3 regions of the Amycolatopsis stemonae genome follow, and region 2 is predicted to be linked to each of the others. Evidence: riboswitches for the same ligand, from Rfam matches in the RefSeq annotation. Region 2 holds a riboswitch; each other region holds the start of a gene.
The links. Region 2 has a riboswitch for S-adenosylmethionine ahead of ACYVLJ_RS02665 (methionine ABC transporter ATP-binding protein). Riboswitches for the same ligand answer to the same signal wherever they lie in the genome.
Positions count from the first base shown of each region.

Region 1: linked by a shared signal. The riboswitch ahead of thrC (threonine synthase) and the one ahead of ACYVLJ_RS02665 (methionine ABC transporter ATP-binding protein) in region 2 are both predicted to bind S-adenosylmethionine.
Region 3: linked by a shared signal. The riboswitch ahead of ACYVLJ_RS26185 (aminotransferase class V-fold PLP-dependent enzyme) and the one ahead of ACYVLJ_RS02665 (methionine ABC transporter ATP-binding protein) in region 2 are both predicted to bind S-adenosylmethionine.

Region 1 covers NZ_BAAGUJ010000019.1:133,614-141,424, reverse strand. Annotated here, with positions in the region: gene ACYVLJ_RS42320 (DegV family protein) at 1-327, shown strand, start outside; gene ACYVLJ_RS42315 (helix-hairpin-helix domain-containing protein) at 493-1,218, shown strand; gene ACYVLJ_RS42310 (ComEC/Rec2 family competence protein) at 1,215-3,587, shown strand; gene thrC (threonine synthase) at 3,711-4,976, opposite strand; SAM riboswitch class I at 4,990-5,123, opposite strand; gene holA (DNA polymerase III subunit delta) at 5,260-6,240, shown strand; gene rpsT (30S ribosomal protein S20) at 6,307-6,567, opposite strand; gene ACYVLJ_RS42290 (DMT family transporter) at 6,898-7,761, shown strand; gene ACYVLJ_RS42285 (VOC family protein) at 7,785-7,811, shown strand, end outside.
Region 2 covers NZ_BAAGUJ010000001.1:525,962-533,772, forward strand. Annotated here, with positions in the region: gene ACYVLJ_RS02650 (ABC-F family ATP-binding cassette domain-containing protein) at 1-249, opposite strand, end outside; gene ACYVLJ_RS02655 (ASCH domain-containing protein) at 254-661, opposite strand; gene ACYVLJ_RS02660 (4-(cytidine 5'-diphospho)-2-C-methyl-D-erythritol kinase) at 658-1,620, opposite strand; gene ACYVLJ_RS02665 (methionine ABC transporter ATP-binding protein) at 1,690-2,703, opposite strand; SAM riboswitch class I at 2,913-3,003, opposite strand; gene rsmA (16S rRNA (adenine(1518)-N(6)/adenine(1519)-N(6))-dimethyltransferase RsmA) at 3,130-3,966, opposite strand; gene ACYVLJ_RS02675 (transglycosylase family protein) at 4,208-5,635, opposite strand; gene ACYVLJ_RS02680 (TatD family hydrolase) at 5,924-6,760, opposite strand; gene metG (methionine--tRNA ligase) at 6,770-7,811, opposite strand, start outside.
Region 3 covers NZ_BAAGUJ010000007.1:198,716-206,526, reverse strand. Annotated here, with positions in the region: gene ACYVLJ_RS26205 (penicillin-binding protein) at 1-353, shown strand, start outside; gene ACYVLJ_RS26200 (ArsR/SmtB family transcription factor) at 438-1,124, shown strand; gene ACYVLJ_RS26195 (potassium/proton antiporter) at 1,222-2,700, shown strand; gene ACYVLJ_RS26190 (M23 family metallopeptidase) at 3,039-3,647, shown strand; SAM riboswitch class IV at 3,754-3,868, shown strand; gene ACYVLJ_RS26185 (aminotransferase class V-fold PLP-dependent enzyme) at 3,908-5,242, shown strand; gene ACYVLJ_RS26180 (hypothetical protein) at 5,260-5,838, shown strand; gene ACYVLJ_RS26175 (hypothetical protein) at 5,843-6,460, shown strand; gene lspA (signal peptidase II) at 6,484-7,119, shown strand; gene ACYVLJ_RS26165 (RluA family pseudouridine synthase) at 7,116-7,811, shown strand, end outside.

The DNA.
Region 1 (7,811 bases), on a different contig from region 2:
CTGCTGGGCACGGCGCTGGCGGTGAAGCCGGTGCTGCACATGTCGGACGGCCGGATCCTGCCGCTGGAGAAGGTCCGCACCATGAACCGCGCGCTCGCGCGGCTGGTCGAGCTCGCCGCTCAGGCCGCGAAGGACGACGACGTCGAGCTCGCCGTCCACCACCTCGCCTCGCCGGAGCGGGCGGTCGAGCTGGCGAACCGCCTGGAGGAAGCGGTGCCGCGCTCGGCGGGCTGCGTGGTCTCCGAACTGGGCGCGGTGATCGGGGCGCACACCGGGCCCGGCGTGCTCGGCGTGGTCGTCCAGCGGGCGGTGCCCTCCCGCCGGTAGCCGCGGCCGGGTGGCGCGCCGAACCCTCCAGCATGCCACCCGGGTACGACGGAAACGGCCGTTCCCGGGCCGGGCCGGAGGGATCCATCCCCATCACCCCGGTTGTCCACAGGACGCGGCGGCACCCCTGTCGGACGCCTCCCCGCGGGCCCTAACGTCGATCGTGTGTTCGAGCAGCCCGCCCGGGATCCGGGCCCTCCCGTCAACGACCGGCTCGCCTGGCTGGCCGACCAGCTCTCGCCCGACGCGACCACCGTCGGGCCGGGCGGCCGGCTGGTCCGGCGCTGGCTGCCGAGCGGCCCGGCCGGTGCCGGCCGCCGCCGGTGGGCGTTCGCCGGTGTCCTCGCGGCGGTCGTGGTGATCGTCCTCGGCTCGGTCGCGCTCCTCGGGGGCCGTCCGGTGCCCGAGCCGCCACCTGCGCTCCCCAGCGCGAAACCGGCGAGTGAGGCATCGGCCCGGGCCGCACCCCAGGCCGGCCTCGTCGTCAGCGTGATCGGCCGCGTGCGGTCGCCCGGTCTCGTCACCGTCCCCCAGGGCGCCCGCGTCGCGGACGTGCTGCGGGCGGTCGGCGGCGCCGAACCCGGCGCGGACCTGAACGCGCTGAACCTCGCCCGCCGGGTGACCGACGGCGAACAGCTCGCGGTCGGGATCCCGGCACCGGCACCACCCGCCGGCCCGGGCGGCGCCCCGGCGGGCGGCAAGGTCGACCTCAACGCGGCCAGCGCGGACCAGCTGGACACGCTGCCGGGCGTCGGCGAGGTGACGGCCCAGCGGATCGTCCAGTGGCGCACCGACCACGGCGGCTTCACGAAAGTCGAGCAACTGCGCGAAGTCTCCGGGATCGGGGAAAGCAAGTTCGAGAAACTCCGTGGGCAGGTGACGGTCGGATGAGCACCCTTCCCCCGATCGACACCCGCCAGGACATGCGCCTCGTCCCGGCGGCGCTGACCTGCTGGCTCGCGGCGCTGGGCGGCCTGCTGCTGGGCTGGTGGACGGCGGTCGCCGTCGGCCTGGTCTCGGCGGTGCTCGCCGGGCTGGTGCTCTGGCGAGCGCGGGGGCGGCCGCGAGTGCTCGGTGCGGCGGCGGCGCTGCTCGTGCTGGGGCTCGTCGCCGCCGGTCCGGTCGCCTGGCGGATCCGCGGCGCGCAGGCAGACGACCTGCGCGCCGCGGCCGGGGACGGGCTGCCGGCGGCCTTGCGGGTCGTCGTCACCGAACGCCCGAAACCCGTGCGCAGCGCGGGGTACGCCGATCAGCAGGCGGGTGCCCGGTCGGTGGTGCTGACCGCCGACGTCCGCTCGGCGTCGGTCGACGGCCGGCCGGTCTCGTCGTCCGGACGCGTCCTGCTGCTGGCACCGGTCGCGCAGTGGGCGGCCCTCGTGCCGGGCCAGGACGTGACGGCCACCGGCATGCTGCTGCCGCCGCGCGGTGCGGACCTGACCGTCGCGGTGCTGTCCGTCCGCGGCCCGCCGGGGGAGCCCGGCCCGGCGCCGTGGTGGCAGCGGGCGGCGGCCGGCCTGCGCGCCGGTCTCCACGACCTGTGCCAGGTCCTGCCGGACGAACCCGCCGGCCTGATACCGGGACTGGTCCTGGGCGACACGAGCGCGTTGTCGCCGCGGGTCGAGCAGGAGTTCGTCACCGCGGGACTCGCCCACCTGACCGCGGTCAGCGGGGGAAACCTCGCCGTGGCGTGCGGAGCCGTCCTGCTCCTGCTGCGCTTGCTGCGGCTCGGCCCCAGGCTGTCGGCGGTCGCCGCCGGCGTGTGCCTGGCCGGGTTCCTCGTGCTGGTCGGCCCGGAACCGAGCGTGCTGCGGGCCGGGGTGATGGCGGCGGTCGCCCTGCTGGCGCTGGCGCTGGGACGGCGGGGTTCGGCGTTGCCCGCGCTGGCGTTCGCGGTGTGCGTGCTCGTGGTGGCGGATCCCGCCATGGCGACGGACTTCGGGTTCGCGCTCTCGGTGTTCGCCACCGCCGGGCTGGTCCTGCTCGCGCCCCGCTGGGCCGGCGCGCTGGTCCGCCGCGGCGTCCCACCCGGGTTCGCCGAAGGGCTGGCGATCCCGCTGGCGGCGTTCCTGGTGACGGCGCCGGTCATCGCGGGCATGGCGGGTTCGGTGAGCCTGGTGTCGGTGCTGACGAACGTCCTCGCCGCGCCCGTGGTGGCGCCGGTGACGGTGCTCGGCGTGCTGGCCACGGTCACCGGTCCCTGGTGGCCGGGCGCCGGGAAGGTCTTGGTGCACCTGGCCGGTCCGGAGGCCGAGTGGCTGATCACGGTGGCGCGTCACGGTGCCCGGGCGCCCGGGGCGGTCGTGCCGTGGCCGGGTGGCTGGTCAGGTGGGCTGCTCGCCGCCGCCGTCCTCGCGGTGCTGGTCCTGGCGGCCCGGCGTCGTCGCGTGCGGCTGGCGATGGCCGTGCTGGTGGTCGGCGCCCTGCTGGTGTTCGTGCCGGTCCGGGTGCTCGCGCCGGCGTGGCCCCCGCGGAACTGGGCGATGGTCGAGTGCGACGTCGGCCAGGGCGACGCGGTCGTGCTGGCGACCGCCGAGCCCGGGCGGGCGGTCGTCGTCGACACCGGGCCCGAGCCGGGGCCGGTCGACGAATGCCTGCAGCGGCTGGCCGTCGACCGGATCCCGCTGCTGGTGCTGAGCCACCTGCACGCGGACCACATCGGCGGGCTCGCGTCGGTCTTCGACGGCCGGGCGGTGGGCGGTGTCGCCGTCGGCCCCGGGCGGGCGCCGGAGTGGGCGTGGCGCCAGGTGGCGGCGGAGGCGGAGCGGCAAGCAGTGCCGCTGGTGGAGCTGAGCCCGGGGGAGAAGCTGGCGTGGCCCGGGCTTTCGCTCGACGTGCTCGGCCCGCGTTACGTCCCGGCCCGCTCGGCCGGTCAGCAGGACGGCACCACGATCAACAACAGCTCGGTGGTCCTGCGCGCGGAAACCCCGGCGGGCCGGGTGCTCCTGACCGGCGACGTCGAACTGGCGGCGCAGGCGGACCTCTTGGCCGACGTCGGCGACCTGAAGGCGGAGGTGTTGAAGGTGCCCCACCACGGTTCGCGCTACTCGCTGCCGTCGTTCCTCGCGGCGGTGGCCCCCCGGATGGCGTTGGTCAGCGTGGGCGCGGGCAACACGTACGGCCACCCGAGCAAGTCCACAATGGACAGCCTGACGGCGCTGGGCGCCCTGGTCACCCGGACCGACGTGGACGGCGACACGGCGGTGGTCGCGGGCCCGGCGATCGTCCGCCGGGGCGAGCCACGCGGTCCGCCGCGCCGGTGAGCCCGGCGGCCACCGGGAGCGTGGCCGGGCGAGGAGCACCCCGGCCGATGAACCGCCCACCGCGCGAACGGAAGGAGGCCATGGCGCCGGGGCGGGCACGCGGGCTCGCCCCGGCTGCGGACGTCAGTAGCCGAGGGCCTCGTTCACGGCCTTGGCCGACGGGGGCACGGTCGCCTTCGGGCCGATGTGGTTCTCGACCGCGTCGAGGGTCTTGAGGCCGTCGCCGGTGATCAGGAGGACCGTCTCGGCGTCCGGGTCCAGCTTGCCCGTCTCGACCAGCTTCTTCGCCGTGGCAACGGTGACCCCGCCGGCCGTCTCGGTGAAGATGCCCTCGGTGCGGGCCAGCAGACGGATGCCCTCGACGACCTCTTCGTCGGTGACGTCCTCGATCGCGCCGCCGGTGCGGTTGACGATGTCGAGCACGTACGGGCCGTCGGCCGGGTTGCCGATCGCCAGCGAACGGGCGATCGTGTCCGGCTTCACCGGCTGGACCACGTCGTGGCCCTCGCGGAACGCCGTCGACACCGGCGAGCAGCCCGTGGCCTGGGCGCCGAACACCTTGTACGGGCTGGCGTCCACGAGACCGAGCTGGCCCAGCTCGCGGAAACCCTTGTCCACCTTGGTCAGCTGCGAACCGGAGGCGATCGGCACGACGATCTGCGGCGGGATGCGCCAGCCGAGCTGCTCGGCGACCTCGAAGGCCAGCGTCTTCGAGCCTTCCGAGTAGTACGGCCGGACGTTCACGTTCACGAACGCCCACTTCGGGTGCTCGCCGGCCAGCTCGGTGGCGAGGCGGTTGACGTCGTCGTAGTTGCCGTCGACGGCGATCAGGTCGCCGTCGTACACCGCGGTGGTGAGGATCTTGGCGCGCTCGAGGGTCTTCGGGATCAGCACGACCGACCGCCAGCCCGCGCGGGCCGCGGCGGCGGCCGTCGCGTTGGCCAGGTTGCCGGTCGACGGACACGCGAGCACCTCGAACCCGAACTCGCGCGCCGCGGCCAGGGCGACGGCGACGACGCGGTCCTTGAAGGAGTGCGTCGGGTTGCCGGTGTCGTCCTTGACCCACACGCGCTTGAGGCCGAGCTCCTTCGCGAGCCGGTCGGCGCGGATGAGGCGGGTCGCGCCGGGCTCGGTGTTCGGGATCTCTTCGACGTTGGACGGCACCGGGAGGAGCTTCTTGTAGCGCCAGATGTTCTTGGGGCCGGCCTCGATGTCCTCACGGCGGACGCGGCCGAAGTCGTAGGCGACCTCGAGCGGCGAGAAGTCCTCGGCGGAGACGAACTCGGGGGCGAGCGGCTGCCGGTGGCCCTCTTCCTTCGACACCAGTTCGACGGCGGGACCGAGATCCGGGGTCTTCGTGGTGGAGGTCGTTCCGAGGGTGGCGGTCATCGCGAGGTTCCTTTCCTCATCTGCCCCGCCGAAGCGGGCCGGAATTGGCACCGTGGTCGTCAGCTACCCCGCGATCGCGGGATGACGGGCTGTACGCCGGTTGCCGGGGCTTCGTCGGGCCGTTCCCTCTGCCCCTCTGGATGAGCGGTATTCGGTTGTCGGTGCGCGCGAGTCAGCGCGCCGCCTCGAGGACACCGTACGACATGGCGGTCACGCTGTGCCATGGTGGCTGCCCGACATCACCGGAGCGGGGGCACGAAGGAGCAAGTGAGAGGATTCGTCCGTGACCGCGCAAGCCACCGCCCCGGCCCCGCTGCACCTGGTGCTCGGCGAGGAAGAACTGCTGATCGAGCGGGCCGTCCGCGAGACGCTCGGCGCCGCCCGCGCCGTCGACGCGACGGCCGAGCTGACCCGCGTCCGGGTGTCCGAACTCACAGCGCCCGAGCTCGCCGAACTGGTCAGCCCGTCGCTGTTCAGCGAAGGCCGTGTGATCGTCCTGGAGTCGGCGCAGGACATCTCGCAGGAGCTGGCCGACGCCGTCGCGTCGTACCTGAAGGACCCGGCGGACGGTGTCGTGCTGGTCGTCGTGCACACCGGCGGGGGCCGCAGCAAGGCGGGCAAGTCGCTGCCGGCCGCGCTCAAGAAGGCCGGCGCCGAGGTCACCGAGTGCCCGAAGCTGACCAAGCCGGCCGAGCGCGAGCAGTTCGTGCGGCACGAGGTGCGCCGGGCGGGCGGCAAGATCGACCCGGCCGGGGTGGCCGCGCTGATCGACGCCGTGGGCTCCGACCTGCGGGAACTCTCCTCGGCGGCCGGTCAGCTGGTGGCCGACACGGGCGGGACGGTCGACGCCGACGCGGTCCGCCGCTACCACCGCGGCCGCGCCGACGTGACCGGGTTCGCGGTCGCGGAGAAGGCGGTCGGCGGCGACCGCTCGGCGGCGCTGGAGTCGCTGCGCTGGGCGATGCAGCTGGGCGTCCCGCACGTCCTGGTGGCCGACGCGCTGGCCGACGCGGTCCGGACGATCGCCCGCGTGTCCGGCGCGGGCCGGGGCAACCCGAATCAGCTGGCGGGCGAGCTGGGCATGCCGCCGTGGAAGATCCGCAAGGCGCAGGGCCAGTCGCGCGGCTGGAACCCCGACGGCCTGGCGACGGCGATGCGCGTGGTGGCGAGGCTGAACGCCGAGGTCAAGGGGGTGGCGGCGGACCCGGGCTACGCGCTGGAGCGAGCCGTGCTGGAGGTGGCGGCCGCCAAGGGCGATCGGTGACGACGAGCGTGTCCGGGCATGAAAAAGCCCCGGCCGGAGCCGGGGCTTTCCCAGAAATCAAGCGGCTCAGAGCGCGTTGACGCGCTTCGCCAGCGCCGACTTCTTGTTGGCGGCCTGGTTGGCGTGGATGACGCCCTTCGAGACGGCCTTGTCCAGCTTCTGGGCGGCGTCGCGCTGCAGCTCGACGGCCTTGGCCTTGTCGCCGGCCTCGGCGGCTTCGCGGACCTTGCGGATCGCGGTCTTCACCGAGGACCGGATCGCCTGGTTGCGCTGACGCGCCTTCTCGTTCGTCGTGATGCGCTTGATCTGCGACTTGATGTTGGCCATAGGGCAACTCCTGTTTCACTCGGTGAGATTCGCCGCCGCGCTCCTGTGGCCCCGCTCGGAAGCGGGTTTCCTCCATGACGGAATGCCGCACGGGCAACGAGCGACCACTTTAACAGCCGCGCCGCGCGCGTCCGGAACCGGGAGTACGGTGGGGCGGAGTCAGTGCCTAGGGTTCCGTCGCCGGTCCGCGCTCCCCGCACCACACAACCAGGACCGGCGGGTCTGGTCCGAGCGGCACCATCGGCGGGCCCGGACGGCCGGTCGTTCATCTGACGGGGCAAAAGCCTGGAGGACCCGGTTTTCGCGCGCGCGAAAACCCGAAGGGGTCCCGTGAACGCCACTGCTCTGTCCTTCGTCCTCGTCGCGGCCGTCGTGCACGCCGCGTGGAACCTCGCCGCCAAGCGGATCTCCTCCGGCGGCACCCAGTTCGTCTGGCTCTACTACACGGTTTCCGCCGTGCTCCTCCTGCCGGTCACGGCCGTGCTGCTGGTGGTCGAGCCGGAACGTCCACAGTGGAGCTGGCTGGTGGCCGCCGTGGTGACGTCGGTGCTGCACATCGCCTACGGCGTCGTGCTGCAGCGCGGGTACCGCGTCGGCGACCTTTCCGTCGTCTACCCGGTCGCCCGCGGTACCGGGCCGCTGCTCTCGGTGCTCGCCGCCGTCCTGGTGCTCGGCGAGCGGCCGGGATGGCTCGGCCTGGTCGGCGCGTTCCTGGTGATCGCCGGGGTGCTGGTGATCAGCACCGGCCGCAAGGCGGGCGACCCCCAGGCGGTCAAGGCCGGGATCTTCTACGGCCTCCTGACCGGGGCCGTGATCGCCGGCTACACGCTCTGGGACGCGCACTCGGTGACCGGGCTCCGCGTGCCGCCGGTCGTCTACTTCGGGCTCGGCTCGGTGCTGCAGAGCGTGCTGCTGGTGCCCGGGGCGCTGGCCGACCGCGCCGAGGTGACCCGGGTCTGGCGCGAACACCGCCGCGAGGTGCTGCTGGTCGCGGTGCTCTCGCCGGTCGCGTACATCCTCGTGCTGTTCGCGCTCACGATGGCGCCGGTCAGCCTCGTCGCGCCCGCCCGGGAGCTGAGCATCGTGCTCGGCGGCCTCGCCGCCTGGCTGGTGCTGGGCGAGAGCGACGCCGTGCGGCGGCTCACCGGGTCCGTGATCGTGCTGACCGGCATCGCCGCGATTGCGGCCGCCTGAGCCCGTCCGGTAGGCATGGTCGGATGGAAGTCCTGAAGAGCCGGCTGCTG
Region 2 (7,811 bases):
CGTGCTGCCGTCCGGCAGTTCCGTGCGCTGGGTGACCACGGCCATCCGCAGGTCGCGAACATGGCTCACCCGCCCGGAATCCGGCTCGGTCAGTCCGGAAAGGACTTCCAGGAGCGTGGTCTTGCCACCACCGTTGAGGCCGACGACGCCGATGCGCTGCCCGGCCGCGACGCCGAGCGAAACACCGTCCAGGAGCGGGCGAACCCCGTAGGACTTGCTCACCGCCTCCAGGTTGACCAGGTTGGGCATCCGCTCAGCCGATCCTCTCTACGATGACGAACCGGGTCGCCACGACCTGCGTCGTGTCGTCCACGGAGAATTCCGGATCTTCCATGGCCGCGCGCATTTCGGCGCTCTGCCAGTAGTCCGCGTGGTCGGCGCGCCATTCGGCGACGCTCGTGAAGCCTTCGCCTTCGTCGAGCGCGTGCTGCAGGTCCACTTCGGACAGCGGGAGGACGCGCACCTCGGTGGTCTCGAGGATCGCGACGCCGTGGCCGGCCGAGTCGACCATCAGCTCGCGCTCGCCGACAACGGGCAGTTCTTCCCCGTACTTCTCGTATTCCGCGACCAGGCCGGTGGTCGACGTCTTCTCCCCACGCAGGATGGCCGCGATGAGCTTGTCCCGCAACGGGCCGGGGAACGCGAACTCCGCCTTCTTCATGCGTGCACCCGCGGCGGCATCGGGCGCGGCGCGTCGTCGCCGCCGACCACGCGGGCGCCGGGGACCGGGCCGTGCGCTACGCGGACGGTCCGGCACACGCCCGCGCCCGACAGCTCCGCGGCGACCTCCACCGCCGACTGGGCGTCCTCGCAGAGGAACGCGCAGGTCGGGCCGGATCCGGAGACCGTGCCGGCGAGCGCGCCCGCGTTGACGCCGGCCCGCAGCGTCCGGCGCAGCCCCGGCCGCAGCGAAACCGCGGCCGCCTGGAGGTCGTTGCCCAGCAGCAGCGCGAGCTGCCGCGGGTCGCCGGAGGCCAGCGCCTCGACGACCGGCGTGTGCGAGCCGATCCGCGGCGGGTTGCCCTCGGCACGCAGGCGGTCGAGCTCGCCGAACACCTTCGGCGTCGACAGGCCGCGCTGGTCGAAGGCCAGCACCCAGTGGAAGGTGTGCCGCGACAGCACCGGGACCAGCTGCTCACCGCGTCCAGTGCCCAGCGCCGTGCCGCCGTAGAGCGCGAACGGTACGTCGCTGCCCAGCCCGGCCGCGATCTCGGCGAGCTCGTCGCGCGTGACGTCGAGGTTCCACAGGCTCGCCAGCCCCACGAGGGTCGCCGCCGCGTCGGCGCTGCCGCCCGCCATGCCGCCCGCCACGGGGATGCCCTTGCGCAGCACCACCCGGACCTTCGGGTCGCCGGTGCGCCCGACGTGCGCGGACAGCGCTTCGACCGCCCGCCAGGCCAGGTTTTCCGGGCCGGTCGGGACCGTGCCTTCGCCTTCGCCGTAGATCTCCAGCCCCGGCTCGTCGGTGACGGCGACGGTCACCTCGTCGGTCAGCGACAGGGCCTGGAACACGGTGACCAGCTCGTGGTAACCGTCTTCGCGCAGGTCGTCGACCGAAAGGTGCAGGTTGACCTTGGCCGGGACCCGGACGGTGACTGGGGGCGGAACTACGGCGAGCACCCGACCAGCCTACGTGCCCGCGAAAACGCCCCGATGCGAAGTGCGCATCGGGGCGTCATCGGGTCGGGGTCAGGCCGCGGCGACGCCCTGCGGGCCGCGCGCGGTGTGTGTGACGTGGCCGCCGCGCTCGGCGACCCAGGCCAGCGCCGCGTCGGCCCGCTCGCCGCGGACGCCGAGGCGGAACCGGCCGACCGGGGTGTCGCCGATGCGGGTCAGGCCGCCGCCGATGGTGGCGAACTCGACGTCGAAGCGGCCCGCGGCCTCGGGCAGCAGCGCGCCGACCGACGCGAAGCCGACCAGCACGACGTCGGCCGAGCGGTCGTAGCGCGAGGTCTGCGCGCGGGTGGTCTCGATGGCCGGCAGCAGCGCCTGGGCGGTGCGGCTGCCCGGGTCCGCGATCAGGTCGAGGACCGTGCCGCGCTCGACGACCGTGCCGTCCTCGAGCACCGCGACGTCGTCGCAGACCCGGCGGACCACGCCGGCGTCCGGCGTCGTGACGACGACGGTGGTGCCCAGCTCGGAGCGGGCGCGGTCGAGCACGGTGAGCACCGCGCCGGCCTCCTCCGGGTCGATCCCGGCGGTCGGGTCGTCGGCGAGCAGCACGGCGGGGGCCGCCGCGAGCGCCTTCGCGACCGCTACCCGGCGGAGCTGCCCGGCGGACAGCTCGCCGGGACGCTGCGCCGCGCGCTGCGTCAGGCCGACGAGGTCGAGCAGCGAGCCGACCCGGCTGCGGCGCTGCGGGCCGTCGACGCCGAGCTGCTCGAGCGGGGACGCGATGTTGCCGGCGATGGTGCGCTCGGCGATCAGCTCCGGCTTCGTCGAGACGACGCCGAGCTGACGGCGGATTTCGCGGAGGCGGCGGCCGTCGAGCGTGCCGGTGTTGAGGCCGTCGAGGCGGACGACGCCGCGGTCCGGCCGCTCCTGCAGCGCGATGCAGCGGGCGAGGACGGACTTGCCCGACCCGGCGGGACCGACCACGCCGAACAGCGAGCCGGCCTGCACGTCGACGCTCACGTCGCGCAGGGCCAGCACCGAATTTCCGTTGGTGGCAAAGGACTTGGACAGGTTTTCGACGGTGATCACGAAGGCTCCAGAAAACGGGGCGCGCTCACTCGGAGGCGCCCGGCCGCAAGCAGAGTCCGTCCGTTATGGACGGTGCGTGAAGAAGAGGTGGACCGGCTGGGACGAGCTCAGTGGGAGCGTCGACATGCGGTCACGGAGCGGCGGCCTTCGTCGACTACGCGACGCCTGGTCAGGAGCAGGGGGCGGGCTACCCTCTTCATCGGAAACGGCCTCCATCGGTCCTGGCGGTAGCACCTGCCCTGTGGAGGGTGGTTGCTGCGACTTCGGCGAGCCAGGTCTCTCAGTCGCTCGGGATGGACGTACTGAGTAAAACCGATCCCGCGGAGCGAAAGCAAGCCCGTTGGCCCAGATCACACGAGTGGAGGTGTCCGAATCGCGAGATCGCACGTCGGGAGGCGTATTTTCGCCGTCTCTACTGTGGACGTGCTAACGCGCGGCGGCGAGCCTCGCGAAGTCGTGCACGTCCAGCTGCTCACCACGGGTCTTCGGGTCGATCCCGGCGGCCGTCAGCAGCTCGCCGGCCCGCTCGGCCGAGCCCGCCCAGCCCGCGAGCGCGGCGCGGAGCGTCTTCCTGCGTTGTGAGAAAGCGGCGTCGACGAGGCCGAAGAGCCGATCGCGGTCGTCCGACGCCGGAGCGTCACCGCGTTCGAAGGCGACGAGCGCGGAGTCGACGTTCGGCACCGGCCAGAACACCGAGCGTGGCACGGCGGCGACCTTGCGTGCCGGGCCGTACCAGGCGAGCTTGACGCTGGGCACGCCGTAGATCCGGCTGCCGGGGCCGGCGGCCATCCGGTCGGCGACCTCGGTCTGGACCATGACGAGCCCAGACTTGAGCGAAGGCACCTCGGCGAGCAGGTGCAGCACGACCGGGACGGCGACGTTGTACGGCAGGTTGGCGACGAGCGCGGTCGGCTCCCCCAGCTGTTCGCGGGTGACGCGCAGTGCGTCGGCCCCGACGACCTGCAGCCGTTCCACGGCCTCGGGCCCCCGCTCGGCGACGGTCTTCGGCAGCCGCTCGGCGAGCACGGGGTCGATCTCGACGGCGACGACCCGCGCGCCGGTGGCGAGCAGCCCGAGCGTCAGCGACCCGAGCCCGGGCCCGACCTCGAGCACGACGTCCCCCTCGCCGACGCCGGCGAGTTCGACGATCCGCCGCACGGTGTTGGGATCGTGCACGAAGTTCTGCCCGAGCTTCTTGGTCGGCCGCACGTCGAGCTCGGCCGCCAACCCCCGGATCTCGGCAGGTCCCAGCAGTTCAACCACCGGCCGAGCCTACCGGCGGGGCATCACCCGTGATTGAGCAGGCATCACCCGTGATTGAGCAGGCATCACCCGTGATTGAGCAGGCATCACCCGTGATTGGACGGGCATCACCGTGATGCCCCCGCAGTCACGCGTGATGCCCCTCGGCACACGCGTGATGCCCTCCCGATCACGGGTGATGCCTTTTGGTGCACGTGAAACGGCCCTCACCTCGTGAGGTGAGGGCCGTTCGGTGAGGCTGTCAGGCCTTCTTGCCGCAGACCGGCCAGGCGCTGTAGCTGCCGCCACGGGCGGCCTTGACCTTCTCCGCGATCGCGATCTGCTGCTCGCGCGAAGCCTGGCTCGGCAGGGCCGCGTACTGGTCGCCGCCGTAGGCGTTCCAGGTCTGCTTGTCGAACTGGAGGCCGCCGTAGTAGCCGTTGCCGGTGTTGATGGCCCAGTTGCCACCCGACTCGCACTGCGCGATGCGGTCCCACGCGGAGCCGTCGCCGATGTCCGGCGTCGGGGCCTCTTTGGTGCCGACGTGGACGATCTTCGGCTTCGGCTGGGTGATGACCTGCTCGGAGATGCTCTCGCGGGAGACCTCTTTGCCGTTCTTCTGCGTGACCTTGTAGGTCACCATCTTCTCGCCCGGCGTGCCCGGGTCCTCGACCGACGTCTTGCCCTTGGCCAGGTCCGGGTCGTCGACGCGCTGCTCGGGCGGGTCGATGGTCTCCTTCTGGACGACCGTCGAGACGCCGGTGCGGCTGATGTGCACCTCGGCGCCGTCGGTCAGCTTGACGTCCAGGCCACCCTCGGCCTGGTCCTCCGGGCCCAGGGTGAGCTTGTACTCGCCCAGGAACTCCTTGGTCGTGACCGCGGTGGTCTTGACCTGCTTGGGCGCGTTGGCGCCGTCGTACAGCGTGACGTTCTTGAGGGTCTTGATCTCGACCGTGGCGCCCTGCAGCGGCAGCTCGCCGTCCTTCGGCATCGACATCCACGTGCCGGGCTTGTCGAGCTCGGTCATGCCGAGCTGGCCCAGCGCGTCGCCGAGGTGGGTCGCGCGGACCCAGGAGGTGCGCTCCGAGCCGTCGACGATCATCTTCAGCTGGCGGCCGCGCTCGAGCTTGATGACGCCGCCATCGCCGACCTCCGCCTGCGGGGACGGCGAGAGGGAGTCGTGCGCACCGACGGACAGGCCCGCGTCCTCGAGCACCTCGCCGACGGTGTCGCCGAAGGAGTGCACGGTCTGCTGCTGGCCGTCGACGTCGACGGTGACGCTCTTGTTCATCGCCAGCGCGGCCGCGCCGCCGCCGGCGATGGAGATCATCACGGACAGGACGGCGCCCTTGAGGAAGCGGCGCTTCCAGACCTTGGTGGTCTGGCGGAGGCCCTCGTCCAGAGCCGCACGACGCGCTTCGGGGGAAGCGGTGCGGTCCTCCTCGAGGCCGTCCGGGATGACGATCGGGGGCAGGTACGTCGTCTCGGCGTTGATGAGGCGGATCAGCTCGTCGACGTCGACGTCGATCTCGGCCATCATCGCGTCGGCGTCGGGGCCGAGCGCGGCGAGGATGTCCTGCTGCGTGATGTTCGGGTCGTCGGAGAAGTCGAGCTGGCCGTACGCGGTGTCCTCGAATTCGCGGTCGAGGACGGCCGTGGAGCGCGCTCCAGCCTGTCTGCTACCTGTCACCGGGTCGTTCCCTTTCCCAAGACGCCGTTCGGGGCGACGTCTTTACGTCTGGGCCCGCAGCCGGCGCCATCGTCACGGTCCCAGGCCGTACCGCTCCCGGTTCCGCTTCCCCGACGTGCACTGACGTGACTGTGGGCGTAACAGTCGGCAACTGCTCGGGCAGTACCGACCGGCACGATCACGGGACAGTAACGGGTCGCGCCGGGTTGCGCAAACACCCCCCGGAGTGTCGTGATCCCCGTCACTCCATCAGGTGGACGATCAAGCACCCCTGATGTCGCAATGCGTTCAACCCGTTGTGACACTGGGGAGTCGGTAGATCCGCTCGGCGGTGGTCCGGACCGATTCGGCGACTTCGTGGACAGCTTCGCCCCTGAGCGCCGCGAGGTGACGGACGGTGTAAGCCGCGCCGAACGGCTCGTTCGGCCGCCCACGGAACGGGTGGGGGGTCAGAAACGGCGCGTCGGTCTCGACGAGGTACTGGCCCGGCGGGCAGAGCCGCGCCGCCTCGTGGAGCCCCCTCGCGTTTTTGAACGTCACCGTGCCGGCGAAGGAAAGGACGTATCCCGCGTCGAGGCACTTGCGCGCCATTTCCGCGTCCCCGGAAAAACAATGGAAGATTACGGCGTTCGGCGCATTCTCTTCGGCCAGGATGCGCAGCACGTCGTCGTGGGCCTCGCGGTCGTGGATCATCAGCGGCTTGTCCAGCCGCTTGGCGAGGTCGATGTGCCAGCGGAAGGCCTCCTGCTGGGCGTCGTGCGGCGAGTAGTCCCAGTAGTAGTCGAGGCCGGTCTCGCCGACGGCGACCACTCGCTCCTGCGCGGCCAGGCGCTCCACTTCGGACTTCTCGGCGTCGCCGAACTCCTTGGTGCGCGTGGGGTGGATCGCCACGGCGGCCCACACGCGCGGGTCCCAGGTGGCGGCCTCGGCGGCCCAGCGGGCGGCGGCGAGGTCGTCCGCGACCGTGACGACGCGGGCGACACCGGCGCGCTCGGCGCGGTCGACCACGGCCTTCACATCGGCCGCGGTGACCGCGCCGCACGCGTCGAGATGGGTGTGCGCGTCCACCACCGACACCGGGAGCCGGTCCGGGACCGGCGGCAGCTCGCGCTTCTCGTCACCCATGCGTACCTCTTAGTCCTTCGTGATCGGTGCCCACTCCGGACCGGTCTCGCCGAGCGCCGGGTCGAGCTTGGTGAACAACGGCGACGGCTTCTGCAGGGGCTTGCCGACCTCGATCGGCTTGGACTCCCACTTCGCCTGCTCGGCCGCGTAGTCGCCGGTCAGGATCGGGTTGATCCGGCCGTCGATGTCGAGGTCCTCGACCTCCTTCAGCTCCGGCTGGGCGGCCCAGACGCCGGTGCCGCCGAGCGCCTCGTGCACCTTCTGCGCCGAGTGCGGCAGGAACGGCGTCAGCAGCGTGTTGGCGTCCGAGACGACCTGCAGCGCGGTGTGCAGCACCGTGTCGCGCCGCGCGGGGTCGTCCTTGAGCTTCCACGGCTCCTGGTCGGAGATGTACTTGTTGGCCGCGGTGACGACCTTCATCGCCTCGCTCGCCGCCAGCTTGAACCGGGACCGGGCCAGGTGCGCGCCCGCGGTGTCGAAGGCCTTGCGGGAAAGCGCCTTCAGCTCCTCGTCGGCCGCCGTCGGGGCCTCCGGGCGGGGAATCGCGCCGACGTTCTTGTGGGCCATCGAGATGGACCGGTTGACCAGGTTGCCCCACTCGTTGGCCAGCTCGAAGTTGGTCCGGCGGACGAACTCGTCCCAGGTGAAGTCGGTGTCCTGGGTCTCCGGGCCGGCGACCGAGATGAAGTACCGCAGCGTGTCCGGGCCGAAGTCGCGCAGGAAGTCCTCGACGTAGATGACGCGCCCGCGCGAGGTCGAGAACTTCGAGCCGCTCATGGTGAGGAACTCGCTGGAGACGATCTCGTCGGGCAGGTGCAGCTTCCCGTACTTGCCCGGCTCGCCGCCCTTGTCGCCCTCGCCGTTGTGCCCGAACAGCAGCGCCGGCCAGATCTGGGCGTGGAAGGTGATGTTGTCCTTGCCCATGAAGTAGTAGGAGCGCGCGTCGGCGTTGTTCCACCACTCCTGCCACGCGTCCGGGTTGCCCGAGCGGCGGGCCCACTCGACGCTCGCCGAGAAGTACCCGATCACGGCGTCGAACCAGACGTAGAAC
Region 3 (7,811 bases), on a different contig from region 2:
TCGGTGGCGCCGTGATGGCGGCGACGGTCGCGTCCGGCAGGGCGATCACGCCGCGGCTGTGGCACGACCTGGAAACGCAGGTCGTCAAGGGGTACTCGCCGCCGCCCGCGTCGGTGCTCGGCGAAGTCCGGAAGATGATGCGCGCGGTGGTGCAGAGCGGGACCGGGCGTGGCGCCGCGAGCGCGGGCGACGTGTTCGGCAAGACGGGCACGGCCCAGTTCGGCGACGGGTCGAACGCCACGGGCTGGTTCGTCGGCTACCGCGGGAACGTCGCCTTCGCGGTGGTCCTGGAGAACTCGAACGACTCCGGGCCGGCGGTCACCCTGGCCGCCCAGTTCCTCAAGGCCCTCTGAAGTCTCCGCACCGGCGGCGCTTTCCCGGGAAAGCGCCGTGTCGGTTCGGCCGTGGGCGAAGCGTGGCCGTCGTACCGTGGGCGCATGGAGACGATCGCTCTCGCCGAGGTGGCCGCGGTGCTCGCCGACCCGAGCCGCGCCACCATGTGCCTCGCCCTGCTCGACGGACGGGCGTGGACCGTCGGCGAGCTGGCCAAGGCGGCCGGGATCGCCCTCTCCACGGCCAGTGAGCACGTCACCCGGCTGGTCGACGCCGGGTTCGTCGCGCGGGTGAAGCAGGGCCGGGCCAGTTACGTCCGGATCGCCGATCCGCGCGTGGCCGAGCTGATCGAGCACCTGGCCCAGCACGCCGAGCACCGGCCGGTGACCGGGCTGAAGTCGTCGCTGCGGGTGAAGCGGCTCGGCTTCGCGCGGACCTGCTACGACCACCTCGCCGGCTCGCTCGGCGTCGCCGTCCGCGACGGCATGCTCGCGACCGGCCTGGTCGACACCGCCGACGGGCTGACGCTGACCGCGCGCGGCCGCGAAGTGCTGGCCGGTCTCGGCGTGCCGGTCGCCGCCGGGCCGCGGCGGCCGCTGCTGCGCGACTGTCTGGATTGGACGGAACGCCGAGACCACCTCGCCGGGGCGGTGCCCGCGGCCCTGCTCGAGCGGGCGGTCGACGCGGGCTGGGTCGGCCGGGACGGCCACCGCGCGGTCAAGGTCCTGCCGGCCGCCGCCCGGCCGTTCGCCGCTCTCGGTGTCGATCTCGACGCGCTGAGTGCGCCTTAACACACCGGTTGTCCGACTCGCGGCAGCGGTACACGAACGAGTTAACCCACCCGCTTCACTATTCTGAGTGCCCCACGGCACTCGGGAGGGAGGCGGCATGGACCAGCTTCCGGTCCTGCTCGGCGTCGGCGGCGTCGTGCTCCTCGCCTCCGTGCTCGCCGTGCGCGTCTCGATCCGGCTCGGCCTGCCCTCGCTGCTGCTGTACCTCGCGATCGGCGTCGTGCTCGGCGAAGCCGGCTTCGGCATCCGGTTCGACAACCCCGGCCTGACCCAGTCGCTCGGGCTCGCCGCGCTCGTCATGATCCTCGCCGAAGGCGGGCTGACCACGCGGTGGTCGGCCGTGAAACCCGCGCTGGGCCTCGGCATCGCACTGTCCACAGTGGCCGTCGCGGTGAGCGTCGCGGTCACCGGCGCGGCCCTGCACTGGCTGCTCGGCCTGGACTGGCGGTTCGCCCTGCTGTGGGGCGCCGTGCTCGCCTCGACCGACGCGGCCGCGGTGTTCTCCGTGCTGCGCACCGCCGGGATCGGGAAACGCCTGGTCGGCGCGCTGGAGCTGGAGTCCGGCATCAACGACGCACCGGCGTACATCGCCGTCGTCGTGCTCGCCGCCGGCACCACTGTGGACTGGACGCTGCCGCTGCTGGTGGTCTACGAGCTCGCGGCGGGCCTGGCCATCGGGCTCGGGTTCGGCTGGCTGGGCGGCATCGCGCTGCGCCGGGCCGCGCTGCCGGCGACCGGCCTCTACCCGCTGGCCACCGTCGCGGTGTGCGTCGTGGCGTACTCCTCCGGCCAGCTGCTGCACGCGTCCGGGCTGCTCGCCACCTACGTCGCCGCGCTGGTGCTGGGCAATTCGCGGCTGCCGCACCGCTCGGACACGCTGTCGTTCGCCGAAGGCCTCGGCTGGCTGGCGCAGATCGGGCTGTTCGTGCTGCTCGGGCTGTTCGCCTCGCCCGGCCGGCTGTTCGAGACGATCGTGCCGGGCCTGGTCGCCGGGGCCGTCGTGCTGCTGCTGGCGCGGCCGATCTCCGTCGTGCTCTCGGTGCTGCCGTTCCGGCTGCCGTGGCGGGAACAGGCGTTCCTGTCGTGGGCCGGGCTGCGCGGCGCGGTCCCGATCGTGCTCGCGATGATCCCGCTGTCGGAGGGGGTGCCCGGCGCGCAACGGCTGGTCGACGCGGTGTTCGTGCTGGTCATCGTGCTGACGCTGGTGCAGGGCGCGACGCTCGGGCCGCTCGGGCGCCGGCTCGGGCTGGCCAAGAAGTCCGAGGCGCACGAGATCGAGGTCGACTCCGCGCCACTGGACGAGCTGGGTGCCGAGCTGCTGCAGGTCCGCATCCAGCCCGGGTCGAAGCTGCACGGCGTGTACCTGTCCGAGCTGCGCCTGCCGACCGGCGCGACGGTCAGCCTGGTCGTGCGCGAAGGCGCCGGCTTCACCCCGCAGAAGACCAGCCGGCTGCAGGAGAACGACCAGCTGCTGGTGGTCACGACGAGCGGCGTCCGCGACGCCGCCGAGCGCCGGATCCGCGCGGTGGACCGCGCCGGCCGCCTGGCCCGCTGGAAGGGCGAGTCGGGCCGTTAGCCCGTTCGTGGTCGCCCCCGCGACGTGACCGGTCGGACGACTTCGTGTCGCCCCCCACTCACGCGTGATGCCCCTCCAATCACGCGTGATGCCCGCCCCGTCACGCGTGATGCCCGCCCCGTCACGCGTGATGCCGTTTTCGGCAGGGCAAGGCCGTGAACAGCGCTTGTCCGGTCCTTGTCCGGTCTCAGTGCCGACCTGGTGATCTTTTCCCGCAAGGGTGAGGGGCGCCTCACGAAAATCTCACGTGATCTTCCCAGTGATCCAACCTTTGGCCTACTGTGCGCTCGATCGGGTTAGTTCGAATGGGTGAGCGTTAGGCCAAAGGAGTACGCAGGGTGACGAAACTGCACGTTCGCGGGGCGCTCCTGGTCGCCGCCGTCACGACCGCCCTCGGGCTCGTCTCGGCGCCGGCCGCGACCGCCGAAGTCGCGCCGTTCCCCGCGCTCGCCCTGCCGTTCAAGGCCGGTCAGCAGGTCTACTCCGCCGGTATCCACTCCGACGACGGCAGCACCGGCGTCGAGAACGCCATCGACTTCAGCCCGGCCGACCGGACCGTCCGCGCGCCGCTCGCCGGCACCGTCCGCCTGCAGCACTGCGCGGGTGGCGACTGGGTGACCATCGACCACGCCGGCGGCTGGCGGACCGGGTACTACCACATGGAAGGCATCAAGGTCAGCGACGGCGAGCACGTCGAGGCCGGTGCCGTGCTCGGGTCGACCGGCAACGCGCTGCCCTGCGGCGGCAGCAGCACCGGTGCCCACGTGCACTTCACGCTCTGGACCCTGCCGGACGCCTCGGCGGCGGCCCACGGCGAGCCCGTCGACGGCAAGACCATCGGCGGCTGGCTGTTCACCGCGGGTGCCGAGCAGTACGCGGGCACCGCGACGCACCTCTCCGACCATGCGGTCACGCAGCTGCCGGGGCACTTCCGCGCGAAGCTCTGACCAGCGCGAACGACGCGGGAAACGTCCGGCGTCGGCTGTGAGCGGCGTCTCAGAATGTGAGCCGGGGGTTGGCCGCCGGGCGCGTTCTCGGTTACCTTCTGTGCCAGGTCATGAGTGCCAGCGCGAAGCCCCGGCTTGCTGGCCGGCAACCCTCCTACCGCGGTGGGGTGCCCCGGGTGAAGACCGGGCCGGTCGCGTCGTGCGACGGGCAAGCGCGGGCCCCTCGCCGGGGTCCCCCGGACCGCCGAGGAGGCACCCCGATGACTCTCGCCCTCGACCGCACCACCGCGATCACCCCTGCCGCGCAAGGCATCCCGGCCGTCGCCGGCGCCGCGCTGCGGGTCCCGCTCGTCACCGGGGACACCATCGGCTACGCCAACCTCGACCACGCCGCGAGCGCCCCGTGCCTCGACGCCGTCCGCGCCAAGGTCGACGAGTTCCTGCCCTGGTACGCCAGCGTCCACCGCGGCGCCGGCTTCGCGTCGCAGGTCTCCACCAAGCTCTACGAACGCACTCGCGACGTCCTGCGCCGCTTCGTCGACGCCCGCCGGACGGACACGGTCGTGTTCACCCGCAACACCACCGACTCGTTCAACCTGCTCGCGCGCAGCCTTCCCCGCCACACCACGGTGATCGTGTTCGACACCGAGCACCACGCCGCGCTGCTGCCGTGGCAGGGCCCGAACGTCCGGCGGATCCCGACCCCGCGCACGCGTCTCGCCGCGGTGTCCGCTGTGGACGAAGCGCTCGCGGACGCGCCGCAGGGGCCGCGGCTGGTCGTCGTCACCGGAGCGTCCAATGTGACCGGTGAGCTGCTCCCGGTCGCCGAAATCGCCGCCGTGGCGAGGAAGCACGGCGCCCGCGTCGCGCTCGACGCCGCGCAGCTCGCCCCGCACCGGCGGATCTCCGTCAGGGACCTGGACGTCGACTACGTCGCCATCTCCGGCCACAAGCTGTACGCGCCCTTCGGCGCGGGCGCGCTGATCGGCCGCGCCGACTGGCTGCGCGCCGCCCGGCCGTACCTCGCCGGCGGCGGCGCGACGAAGCTCGTCACCGAAGACGCGGTGGTCTGGAACACCGGTCCGGAGCGCCACGAAGCGGGCTCGCCGAACACCGTCGGCGTGTACGCGCTCGGCGTCGCGTGCGAAACCCTCAGCGAGAACTGGGACGTCGTCGTGGCGCACGAACAGGCCCTGCTTTCCCGGCTGCGCAAGGGACTCGAGGGTATCCCGGGCTGCGCCGAGCTGCGCCTGTTCGACGCGCCGGTCGACCGCGTCGGCACGGTCAGCTTCGTCGTCGACGGCTTCGACCCGGGCTGGCTGGCGGCCGTGCTGTCGGCCGAGTACGGCATCGGCGTGCGCGACGGCGCGTTCTGCGCCCACATCGCGGCGAAGCGCCTCATCGGCGTCACCGGCGGGGAGGGGCAGCAGGCGGTCCGCGTCAGCCTCGGGCTGGGCAGCACCGAGGAGCACGTCGACCGCGTTGTGCTGGCCCTGCGCCAGATCGTCGCGCGCGGCGCCCGCTGGGAGTACGCGAAGGTGGACGGCCGCTGGGCCCCGGTCGGCGACCCGCGGGAGCTGCCGCCCTTCTGCTGAGGGGCTAACCTGGGCCGATGGGGCGAGGGCGGTACTGGTTTCCGGTGGCATTGCTGGGGTTCGCCCAGCTCGGCATGGTGGCGGCACAGCTGCGGGCCCGCCGCAGCCCGGCCGAGTGGCAGTCCCCCGACGTCTTGCTCCGCCCGCAGCCGGCCGGGTACGGCGCCCTGCAGTTCCTCACCCAGGATCCGCTGTTCACCCCCGGGCCGGGGCTGCCGGCCGGGCCGGCGTGGCAGGTCGCGCTCGGCGTGGCGGTGCTCGGCACGGCCGTCTGGTACGCGGTCGTCCTGCGGCCCGTCCGCACCGGGTGGTTCGTCCTCGGCACGGCCGGCGCGCTGCTCGCCGTCCCGCTGCTCGACCTGGTCGGGTCGTGGCAGTTCCGGCTCGCCGACGGGCTGCGCGGACCGCTGCTGGCCACGCTCGGTCTGCTGGTGCTCGCCGCGTACGAGCGCAGCCTGCTCGTCCTGCTCACCGCGGTCGCGTTCGCGGTGCTCGCGGTGGTGCTGCCGGCGGGGCCGGCGGGTGCGCTGCTGTCGGCGGCGGTGCTGATCGCCGCCGCTTTCGCCGCCGTGCTCCGGCCCCGGGCGATACCCTGACCCGATGGGGGATGTCCGACGGTCCTGGTTCCCGGTGGCCGCACTGGGTTTCGCGCTGCTGGTCATGGTGGTCGTCGAGCTGGTGCCGGACACCCCGGTGACCGGCTCGTTCGTCTCCTTGTACGCGGTCCCGATGACCCCGGACAACCAGCTGTACGGCACCGGCGGCGTCGGCGGGACCGGGCTGTCCGCGGCCACCACTGCCACGGCCGTGCACCCGGCCGCCCTCGGCTGGCTCGCCGGGCTCGCGTCCGTCGTGCTCGTCGCGGCGGGGTGGTACTGGCTGAGCTTGCGCCGCCTCGGCACGTCCCCGCGGACCGGCCGGTTCGTGCTCGGGACGCTCGGGGCCCTGGCCGCCGTCCCCGTGCTCGACCTGGTCGGCGCGCTGCAGTTCCGGCTCGACGGCGACGTGCGCGGGCCCCTGATCGCCACGCTCGGGCTCGTCCTGCTGGCCGGGTTCGAGCGCAGCTTGCTCCTGCTGGCCGTCGCCGTGGTGTTCGCCCTGCTCACCGTCGTTTTCCTGCCTCCGGTCGCCGGTGCGCTCGCCGCCGCGGGGGTGCTCTTCGCCGTCGCGTTCGCCGCCCTCCTGCTGCGTCCCCGCGACACTGCCGGGGCGCCCTGACCAGGGCCGTGGACAATGGAGCCGTGAGCACCGAGCCCAGCCACTCCGAACCCGACACCGAACCCGACGCCGCCGAGGCGCCGCCCGAAGCCGGGCCGGAGACGCCGGAAGCCCCGGCCAAGCCCCTGCCGAAGCGCCGGGTCGGCTGGGTGTTCGCCGTCGCGGTCGTGTTCTGGGTGATCGACCTGGTGACGAAGAACCTCGTCACCGCGAACCTGGAGGGCAAGGAGCCGGTCCGCATCCTCGGCGGGCTGATCTACCTGCAGGTGATCCGCAACCCGGGTGCGGCCTTCTCGATGGCCACCGGTATGACGTGGGTGCTCGCGCTGGTCGCGCTGGCCGTCGTCATCGCGATCGTCTGGCTGTCGCGGCGGCTGCGCTCGATCGGCTGGGCCATCGGCCTCGGCCTCGTGCTCGCCGGGGCCACCGGCAACCTGACCGACCGCATCTTCCGCGCGCCGGGCGGGCTGCAGGGCCACGTCGTCGACTTCATCTCGGCGTTCGCGCCGAACGGCAAGGGCTTCGCGATCTTCAACATCGCCGACTCGGCGATCTGCGTCGGCGGCGCCCTGATCGTGCTGCTTTCCCTGCTGGGCAAGGACTACGACGGTACGTCGACCAAGGACAAGAAGAAGCAGCAGCAGGAGGAACAGGCGTGAGCGCGCGGATGCTCCCGGTGCCCGACGGGCTCGACGGGATGCGCGTCGACGCCGGCCTCGCGAAGCTGCTCGGCCTGTCGCGCACGGTCGTCGCGGAGCTGGCCGAGGCCGGCGACGTGCTGCTCGACGGCCGTCCGGCGGGCAAGTCCGACCGGCTCTCCGGCGGCGGCCTCCTGGAGATCACGCTGCCGGAGCCCGCGAACCCCGTCGAGGTCGTCGCCGAGCCCGTCGCAGGCATGCAGATCCTGCACGACGACGACGACATCGTCGTGCTCTCGAAGCCGGTCGGCGTCGCCGTGCACCCGAGCCCGGGCTGGACCGGCCCGACGGTCGTCGGCGGCCTCGCCGCGGCCGGCCTGCGGATCGCGACGTCGGGCGCGGCCGAGCGCCAGGGCGTCGTGCACCGGCTCGACGCGGGCACCACCGGCGTGATGGTGGTGGCCAAGAGCGAGCACGCCTACACCGTGCTGAAGCGCGCCTTCAAGGAACGAACGGTCGACAAGGGCTACCACGCGATCGTCCAGGGACACCCGGACCCGACGCGCGGCACGATCGACGCCCCGATCGACCGCCACCCGCGCCACGACTACAAGTTCGCGGTCGTCCAGGGCGGCCGCCCGAGTGTGACGCACTACGAGGTCGTCGAGGCGTTCCGCGCGGCGTCGCTCGCGCACATCAAGCTCGAAACCGGG